DNA from 4 places in the Desulfosalsimonas sp. genome. Region 2 is predicted to be linked to each of the others. Evidence: predicted binding sites of a transcription regulator. Region 2 holds the regulator's gene; each other region holds the start of a gene.
What was found. Region 2 encodes sigma-54, which starts transcription at its own class of promoters, with help from an activator protein. Its sites were predicted from a motif close to TNTGGCACANTTTCTGCTNT; they were not measured.
Positions count from the first base shown of each region.

Region 1: the regulator sigma-54 is predicted to act here: its motif matches at 946-965, upstream of ACTCIA_RS11280 (TorF family putative porin).
Region 3: the regulator sigma-54 is predicted to act here: its motif matches at 1,285-1,304, upstream of ACTCIA_RS13410 (YeiH family protein).
Region 4: the regulator sigma-54 is predicted to act here: its motif matches at 986-1,005, upstream of ACTCIA_RS02810 (periplasmic heavy metal sensor).

Region 1 is NZ_JBSRLA010000044.1:1,388-3,593, reverse strand. It holds gene ACTCIA_RS11280 (TorF family putative porin) at 154-885, opposite strand; gene ACTCIA_RS11275 (radical SAM protein) at 1,404-2,206, shown strand, end outside.
Region 2 is NZ_JBSRLA010000010.1:4,794-6,999, forward strand. It holds gene hpf (ribosome hibernation-promoting factor, HPF/YfiA family) at 1-522, opposite strand, end outside; gene rpoN (RNA polymerase factor sigma-54) at 541-1,965, opposite strand; gene lptB (LPS export ABC transporter ATP-binding protein) at 1,967-2,206, opposite strand, start outside.
Region 3 is NZ_JBSRLA010000061.1:6,168-8,373, reverse strand. It holds gene ACTCIA_RS13410 (YeiH family protein) at 1-1,048, opposite strand, end outside; gene ACTCIA_RS13405 (sigma-54-dependent transcriptional regulator) at 1,576-2,206, opposite strand, start outside.
Region 4 is NZ_JBSRLA010000007.1:34,668-36,873, forward strand. It holds gene ACTCIA_RS02805 (ATP-binding protein) at 1-756, opposite strand, end outside; gene ACTCIA_RS02810 (periplasmic heavy metal sensor) at 1,073-1,483, shown strand; gene ACTCIA_RS02815 (tRNA dihydrouridine synthase) at 1,651-2,206, shown strand, end outside.

The DNA of each region.
Region 1 (2,206 bases), on a different contig from region 2:
AGAACCAGGCACAAACAGCAACTTTTTTTGAAATTGCCTGGGAATTGATTCTGTCAGGCCTGGCCGGAAAAAACAAGCGCATTGTCTTCACACAGCAAAGCCCGCTGCAGCGGCAGCGGGCTTTGCTGTGTGATACCGGAAAAATCAGAAATATTAAAAACTGTAGTAAATCCCCATTCCGCCGAACCAATCCGTGTCCTGATCCGGAAGCACATCCTTGTCAAAATTGTCCGTGTAGGCCAGATAGGCCGTTACTTCCAGGGCCTCGGTGAGGGCATAGGCGCAGTCAACCGAAAGCAGGTATTCGTGAAAGCCCGAATCCTCGCCCGCGCTTGCGTCATCGCCGGCGATGCCCACAGCCGCCCCGGCTCCCAGGGTCAGGTCTTTTGCCAGTTCATAGGCATAGCCCAGTGAAACATTGACATAATAATCCTCCACCTCGTCAAAGTCGTAATATCCCGTAACACCGGCAGTAAACCCGGAAAACGGCTCAACCGATAAGCCCGCATAAACCTCCCGGGTCCCGGATCCGCCTTCGGGAAACAGGTATTCGATATAGCCGACGCTCACATCCACGGGATCCAGGGAAAACCCGTAGGACAGGGTCAGATCGACTTCGGAAAACTCCCCGCTGTTTAGCGTATCATCATAGTCGTCTATATCCATATTGGCCCAGACGTTGAAACCAAAACCCCCTGAACTCACATCCACTGAAGGCTGAGCCACAAGCCCGTCATTAAACGTAATTCCCCGCCACACATAAGCCGAAGCAAAATCCGTTCCCGCAGTGACATCAGCGGCAAGGGCCCTGCCCGACAACCCGGTCATAGCACATAACACCACCAGCAATCCTGTTAAAACCGATACCTTCATCTTTTTCCGCATTCTCTGTTCCTCCTGATGATCTGTTATTGAAAAACACCCAACTCCGAACCTGTATTCCATATAGCCAGAACCGTGCCAGTTGCGCGGAAAATCTCGATTTTCAATTATTTTCTATTTTAATCGAGAGGTTATATTCAACCTTAGTGTTTTCTAAAAAATAGACAGAAACTGTTATTTTTACATTTTTGTATTTCAAATCTTCAATTTTTACATTTTTGTAAAAAAAACAAAATTGCAGTTCTTAGGATTTTTCTGGCATTTTCCGCGTTACTAACGGGGCTTGGCCATGGGGCCGGTTGGGTGGGCTTTGCGAGTCGCATTGAGCGCGCAAGCGGTCAGCAGGGAGCAAAGCCCACCCGGCCGGCCCCATGCGAAAACCACTGAGCCACTTATGATCCCCGCCGGAAACACGCCCCCGGAAAAACGCTCAGGGCATTTACAGACCGGGGCAATTGTCATTGACATGGCCCCGGCCGCTCTTTATCCTTATCCATAATCTTCAGACACAGGAAAGACCCATGAGCAGCCCATACCGCCCGGCATACCTGGAAAGCCACAAAACCGGCAAACTGGCCGAAAAAATCCGCCGGGCATACGAAATCCTGCAAGACTGCACCCTTTGCCCAAGGCAGTGCCACGTCAACCGGACAGCCGGCGAAACCGGAATCTGCGGGACCGCTGAACAGATGGTGGTTTCGGGCTGCCACCCCCACTTTGGCGAGGAAACCCCACTGGTGGGCCGGCACGGCTCGGGCACTATATTTATGACCGGCTGCAGCCTGACCTGCTGCTTCTGCCAGAACTGGGAAATCAGCCATGAATGCCGGGGCGAACCGGTAACAGCACATCAGGCCGCAGACATGATGATGGAGCTCCAGACCCTGGGCTGCCACAACATCAATTTTGTTACCCCCACCCATGTGGTGCCGCAAATTTTATCCGCCCTGGAAAAGGCTGTTGAAAAGGGCCTGCACATTCCCCTGGTCTACAACTGCGGCGGATATGAAACCCGGGAAACCTTACGCCTGCTCCAGGGGATTATTGATATCTACATGCCGGATTTGAAATTCATGGATCCCGGCATTGCCAACCGGGCCTGCGATGCCCCGGACTACCCGGAAACCGTCAAAGCCGCTCTAAAAAAAATGCATCGACAGGTCGGAGATCTGGCGATCGACCCCCAGGGGATTGCCACGCGGGGTCTTCTGGTTCGCCACTTAGTGCTGCCGGAAAACCTGGCCGGCACCAGGGAGGCCATGGCCTTTGTTGCCAACGAAATTTCTCCGGACACCTATGTCAATGTCATGAGCCAATACCGGCC
Region 2 (2,206 bases):
GAGATCCCCGTCATTGCGTCGATAAAGCACATTGATCTGGTTGGTCCGGGCGTTTCTGAACACCAGAAAATTATCCGAAATCAGATCCATCTGCATGATGGCTTCTTCCACGTCCATGGGTTTGTATTCAAGGTTCTGGACAATGACGTTGGCACCCGGGGCTTCTTCGGGGGACTCGTCCCCGCTTGGCATTGCCGCCGGCTCCGGGCTTCGGTCCTCACCCCGGCCGCCCTGGCGATGGTTTTTGATTTTGGCTTTTTGTTTTTTGATCTGTTTTTCAAGCTTGTCCAGGGCCAGGTCAATGGAGGAATACATATCATTGGATTTTTCCCGGCACACGATATTGAGCCGGTCGCCGGTCACCCGGATTTCTGCGATATGACGGATTTTTTCCACGGAGAGCACCACCTGTGCTTCCGCCGGATTGTCCAGGAGCTTGTCCATGCGGTCGAGTTTGCTGGATACATAAGATTTCAGGTGATCGGAGGGATCAAGGTTTTTGAATGTCACGGATGTTTGCATGGGTACCTGCCTCCTTGATTAGGGTTGTTTACGCTTGCTTGATGGAAGAACCCCCATGATTTCCCTGTACTTGGCAACGGTCCGACGGGCGATGCGGATGCCGGATGCCGCCTCGAGCATGTCGGCGATTTTTTTGTCGCTATAGGGCTTTTTGGGGTTTTCTCCGGCAATAATCCTTCTCATTTCCTCCTGTACGCTGGCCGAGGCAATGGTGTTGCCGTCAGCCCGGTTAATGGAGCTGTTGAAAAAGAATTTGAGTTCGAAGATGCCGTGCGGGGTGTGGGCGTACTTGTTGGTGGTCACACGGCTGATAGTGGATTCATGCATGTTAATGTCTTCTGCCACGTCCCGCAGCACCATGGGTTTTAAATGGGCGATGCCCTGGTCGAAAAAATCGCGCTGGAATTTGACGATGCTGACCATGACGTTGTAAATGGTCCGCCGCCGCTGCTGAATGCTTTTGATGAGCCACTCGGCAGACCTGAGCCGGTCGCGCAGATAAGTGCGCGTGTCTTTGGCAATGGGTTCTCCTTTGCGCACGGCCTGGCGATAGTAGGAATTGATGTGCAGCTGCGGGATTTCGTCGTCGTTTAGCATAACGATATAGTCATCGCCTTCCCTGTAGACATAGACGTCCGGCGTGATGTAGATCTGCTCCTCGTCGCCGTAGCGGAATCCGGGCCTGGGATCGAGCTGGCGGATAACCTCGATGGCAGCAGACAGGGTTTCCATGCTGCATTTCAGCTCCCGGGCAATGACCTGATAGCGTTTGTTTTCCAGGTTCTTGAGGTGATCGCGCAGCAGTGTCTCGACAAACGGATCTTCAATGCCGAACTGCCGGGCCTGAATCAGCAGGCACTCGCTTAAGTCCCTGGCGCAGATGCCCGGCGGATCAAAGGTCTGCATCACGTAAAGCACGTCTTTGACCTGTGAAACATCGGTTTCGGCCATTTGGGCGACTTCTTCCAGGGGGACGTCAAGGTAGCCGTATTTGTTCAGGTTGCCGATGATCAGGCTTCCGATGGCTTCCTGCTCGGCCGTGGGCCGGGTCATGAGCAGCTGCCAGCGCAAATGATCGTAAAGGTTTGTCCGGCTGGCGGTAAAGGCCTCATAATTGGGCGCCTCCTTATCTTCGGACTCATAATGAACCCGCCCCGTGGAGCTGTATTCGTCCATGTACTGCTGCCAGTCAAGCCGCTCGTCAAAGGAATCCTCCATTGTGATTTCCCTGGCATCAGCGGCTTCAGCCGTTTCAGCCGGAGTTTCCTCGGGCGTTTCCACGGTCTCGGATTCTTCCAGGGTGGGATTGCTTTCCAGTTCCTGCTGAACCATTTCCACGAGTTCCAGGCGCGACAACTGCAGAAGCTTGATGGCCATCTGCAGCTGCGGGGTCATAACAAGATGCTGCTGGAGTTTTAAGTTCTGTTGGAGTTCGATTGCCATATCAGAGTCTGAACTTTTCTCCCAGGTAGATTTCTCGGGCAACAGGGCTTTGGGCGATCTTTTCCGGGCCGCCCGACTCGATTACCTCGCCGTTGTTTAAAATATAGGCCTTATCACACACGCCCAGGGTTTCCCGAACGTTGTGGTCTGAAATCAGGATTCCGATACCCCGCCGGCTCAGGTGTAAAATAATGTTTTGAATATCGATGACCGCCAACGGATCAATGCCGGCAAAGGGCTC
Region 3 (2,206 bases), on a different contig from region 2:
AGATGGTCATGTTCAGGGTTTTTGAGGGAATCCGGATGAGTTTCTGGCCCACAATATAGGTGGTGATCAACACAGTGGGCGTAACCACCCAGGCCACAAAGATTCCGGGAACGCCAATGGAAAGAATCTTTCCGAAAAGAATTTCAGCACCCAGCAGCACAAGGCCGGTTTTGATGAAATATTCGGTCTGCACCGAAGGCATGACCCATTTGGGCGTGCCCACGGTGTTGCTGATAATCAGGCCGAACAAAATGGCCCAGGCGGCATAGCCGATGCCGTAATGCTTCATGGTGGCATTGCTTGCAGCGGTATAGGCCAGAATCGCAATCAGAAACACAAACAAAAAACCCTTTACAAACTGGCCAAAGGATTTTCCCATAAACTTCATGCCGATGCCGAAAAACACAGCCAGCACAATCATCAGGCCAATAAGATGGGGGATCTGGTTATACGCCGAAACCCCGACTTTCTTTTTTGCAGACGATGCACTTGCTTTGGCCTCGCGCCATTGAATGATCTCATCGGTGGCCTGCTCATTTAACGATTCGTTGTTAAAATTCGCGGCTGCCGCAGCCTGCTGGGCCTGTTTGGCCTCTTCCAGAGCGGCTTCGGCTCTCTGGCTGGCGGCCTCGTATTTCACAGATGCCTTCCTGCGGATTTCACCGGCGGTTTCCTCGCTCATGTAGAAGGCATGCACCGGGTTGCCGCTCCAGCCCTGGGGCTTGCTGGTAAACTCCTTGATGGTTTTGCCGATGGATGAGCCGGTGGCTTTGAGCTTTGATTTGGCGTCCATGGCCTGGTACCATTCAATGGTTTTAAACGGTGCCCGGTCGGCCTGCTCTTCCAGTGTGGCATTGGCGCTGGAAATGGTCTGGTCCATTCCGGAAGGCGCATTGTTGAAATAAATCAGCACTCCCACCAGCAGAATAAAAAACCCGAGCCATATGGCCATGTAATCTTCTTTTTTCCATAAATCAGACCACTGGCTGGTGGGCTTGTCCATTACCACTTCATCGTCGGGACTTCTTTGTTCAATGTTTTCGACCACTTTTTCCTCCTTAAAAATTGAAATAAAGATGAGCCTGTAAAAAGTCTTTTTTACAGGCAGTGTTAAGTTTTAAGTGATTAAGTGTTAAGTAAAATCAATAAGTTATTTGTTCATTGATTAGCGGTTATATCCGATTTGGGCCTTTTTACGATTCCATCAAATAAAAAAAATGAGGTGCCTGCCCGGCATGGCTGAACAGGCACGAATTATAGGGTTGCAATTTTTCGCCGCTCTTAAGAGCAATAAAGGTGCCAAATTGCATCTCTATTTTTAACATTTTGATTTTATTTAATTTAAAGCAAAGGACACCATTGTTCTTTCCTAAACTGCCGCCTTTGGGCGGCATGGAACCACAAACCATGGCATGTCAGCAAAAGCTGTCCAGCAAACTGGATTTCTTTAAAATCAGGGAAGGTTAAGGAGTCGGGTCCGCAAAAAAGCGGCACTGCCGCCTGAAGGTGGCAGTGCCGCTTTGCTGCGTCATCCGGGATCGGATAAAAATGGGGCTGCGGCCGGGTTTTGCCGGCCTATGACCGGTATTGATCCACAGACACGTTGTAGCGCTTGATGATTTTCTGCAGGGACTGGCGCTTGATTCCGCTGATCTGGGCCGACAGGCTGATATTGCCGCTGGTGTGGGCCAGCAGCCGGCACAGGTAATCAAGGGTAAAGCTGTCAATAATCTCTGCCTTGAGATCCTTGTAAGGCCGGGTCACGTCCACCTGGCGTACATCCGGAGTCTGAACCCGGGATTCAGGGGTTTTTCCTGTATGGGCCAGGGTGATGATGGAATCGGCGGTCAGGGCGCACCATCCCCGGATGGTGTTTTCCAGCTCCCGGATATTTCCGGGCCAGTTCCGGTTTAGCAGATAATCCACCACTTCCGGGGCCAGGACTTTGGGGTCTGCGTTGTTTTCACAGGCGATCTTTTTGACAAAATGATCGGCCAGAAGCGGGATATCCTGACGGATATCGGCTAACGGCGGCATGTGCAGGGACGCCACGTTTAACCGGTAATACAGGTCTTCCCGGAATTCGCGCTTTTGGATCTTTTCCTCCAGGTTCTGGTTGGTGGCGGTGATAATGCGCACATCCACCTCGTGGCTCTGGCTGTCGCCCAGGGGCATGACCTGTTTGTCTTCCAGCACCCGAAGCAGC
Region 4 (2,206 bases), on a different contig from region 2:
GGCCATGGCGCTGGTATCCTGGAGCCGCTGCCGGGTGGTCCTGTAATTGCGGGTAATCAGCATGATGGCCATGCCTGTAAAACCCAGGATTAAAAGTATTGAGGAAATTATGGCGGTGATTTTTATGTCCTGCTGCCGGGCTTTGATAAACGGGGTGCGGTCAAATCCGATAAATATGATCTGTTTGTTTTCTTCAGAATTGTCAGGGATGCGCCAGGACCGGCCTTGTTCAGCCCGGCCCGGACGGGGTGAAAACTGGCGCATGTGACCCAGGTGCCGGCGGTTTGCATTTCGGCCGGAAAGGGGGTTGAAAAAGTCGTAAACCTCAAATGCCGGCATTCTGTTTTGTGTTTCAGTCAGCCGCCATTTGGCCGATTCTCCCGGATCCGGGACCTCCTGATCGCCGGTTTTGCTGAAAAACCGGGTATTGATCTGTTCGGGATCACTGTGGGCAAGGATCCGGCCGTTGGTATCGGTAATCGCAATGTAGAGAACATCAGCCTGATCAGCAAGTTCCCGGAGCAGGTACTGAACCTGGTTTTCATTCCAGCCCATGGCCCGCATGCCGGTTCTGGTGCCGGCTTCAAAGGATTTGATCAGCGCAGCGCCTTTTTCCAGCAGAATCTGGGACATGTATTGTTTTTCGCGGTTGTGGTTGCTCACGGCCAGAGACACTACGATGACCAGAAGGATGGCTGCCGCACTGATAATCATCCAGGGGGAAGAGTAGAGGCCTATGTGCTTTTTGTTGGTCATATTTTATGAAAGCAAATTTAATGCCCTGTGCGGCGAATGCAAAAATATATTAAAATACCGGTTAGTTAAATCTTTGCAAAAAGCCTGTTTGCCCCCTGGTGAGTATATTTTTTACAGATTTGTATAAAATATATACAAAAATTTGTGAAAAATCCATGGCAATATGTTTTTTTGATTTGTCTGTCTTTGTTTTTATAAAAAAAACAAATGGTTTTGTGTTTATTAAAAGACTGGCACACCTGTTGCTTCTATGTTGTCAAACAGATCATTTGTGAAAAAAACTGTAAAACCCAACAACCCAAAGGAGGAAAAGAAAATGATGAAAAAGACAGCTACCATATTCACAGTGCTGGCAATGGTCGGTCTGATTGCAGGCGTGGCATTTGCCGGGCCCTGGGGCGGCGCCCGTGGCGGCTACAATCAGGGCTACGGACCCGGAGTAAATGCAGGTCCCTGTTATAACAGCCAAAACTTCGGGCCGCAGCATCGGGCTTTTCTTGATGAAACCGCGGATCTTCGCAATGAACTGGCAGGCAAGCGCGGGGAGTATCATGCGCTGATGGCCAATAGCAATCCGGACCCGAAGCAGGCCGCGCGGCTGCAGCAGGAAATGAACAGTATTCGGGAGCAGATCCGGGCAAAGGCCCGGGATCGCGGCATTAATGCACCTGTTGGAACCCGCGGCTACGGCGGACGGGGTTACCACAGGGGAGGCCGGTGCTGGTAGGCCGGCTGCAACCACTGCCCGGGGCCAAATCAGCCGGTTTGGCTCCGGGCATCTTTTTATCTCCTTTCCATCCCGCCATTCTATCATTTATTGTCCCCTTATGTTTTCATGCCGGTCGTGGTATACTGCTTCAAAAAACCGGGACGAACCATGAAAACAGGAAATCAATGACACAACTGACAGCAGATCTGAGCCGATCCATCCATATCGGCGGCCGGCAGGTGGACTCGCGCCTGCTGATGGCGCCAATGGCCGGTCTCACCCACGTGGCCTTCCGGCACCTGGCTGCCGGGTACGGGGGATACGGACTCATGTTTACCGAGATGTGCAGCGCAAAAGCGCTGCCCCAGGAAAATCCCAGGGTATCGCCCGTATTTCAGTGGCGGACATCTGAACTGCCAAACCTGGTCTGCCAGATTTTCGGCTCAGACCCGGATACAATGGCCCGGGCGGCCCGGCGGATTGAATCCGAGGGGTTTTTCGGGGTGGATGTCAACATGGGCTGCTGCGTGGCCGCCATATGCAAGCAGGGTGCGGGCGCGGCCCTGCTGCGGCAGCCGGACAGGGCCGCTGATATTGTGGCTGCTCTGCGCGGGGCGGTCGATATCCCGGTTATGGTAAAATTCCGTACGGGCTGGCAGGATGATCCGGGCCCTGCCGTGGACATGGCGCGTCGTCTGGCCGATGCAGGCGCAGACGCGCTGACCTTTCATCCCCGGGTGG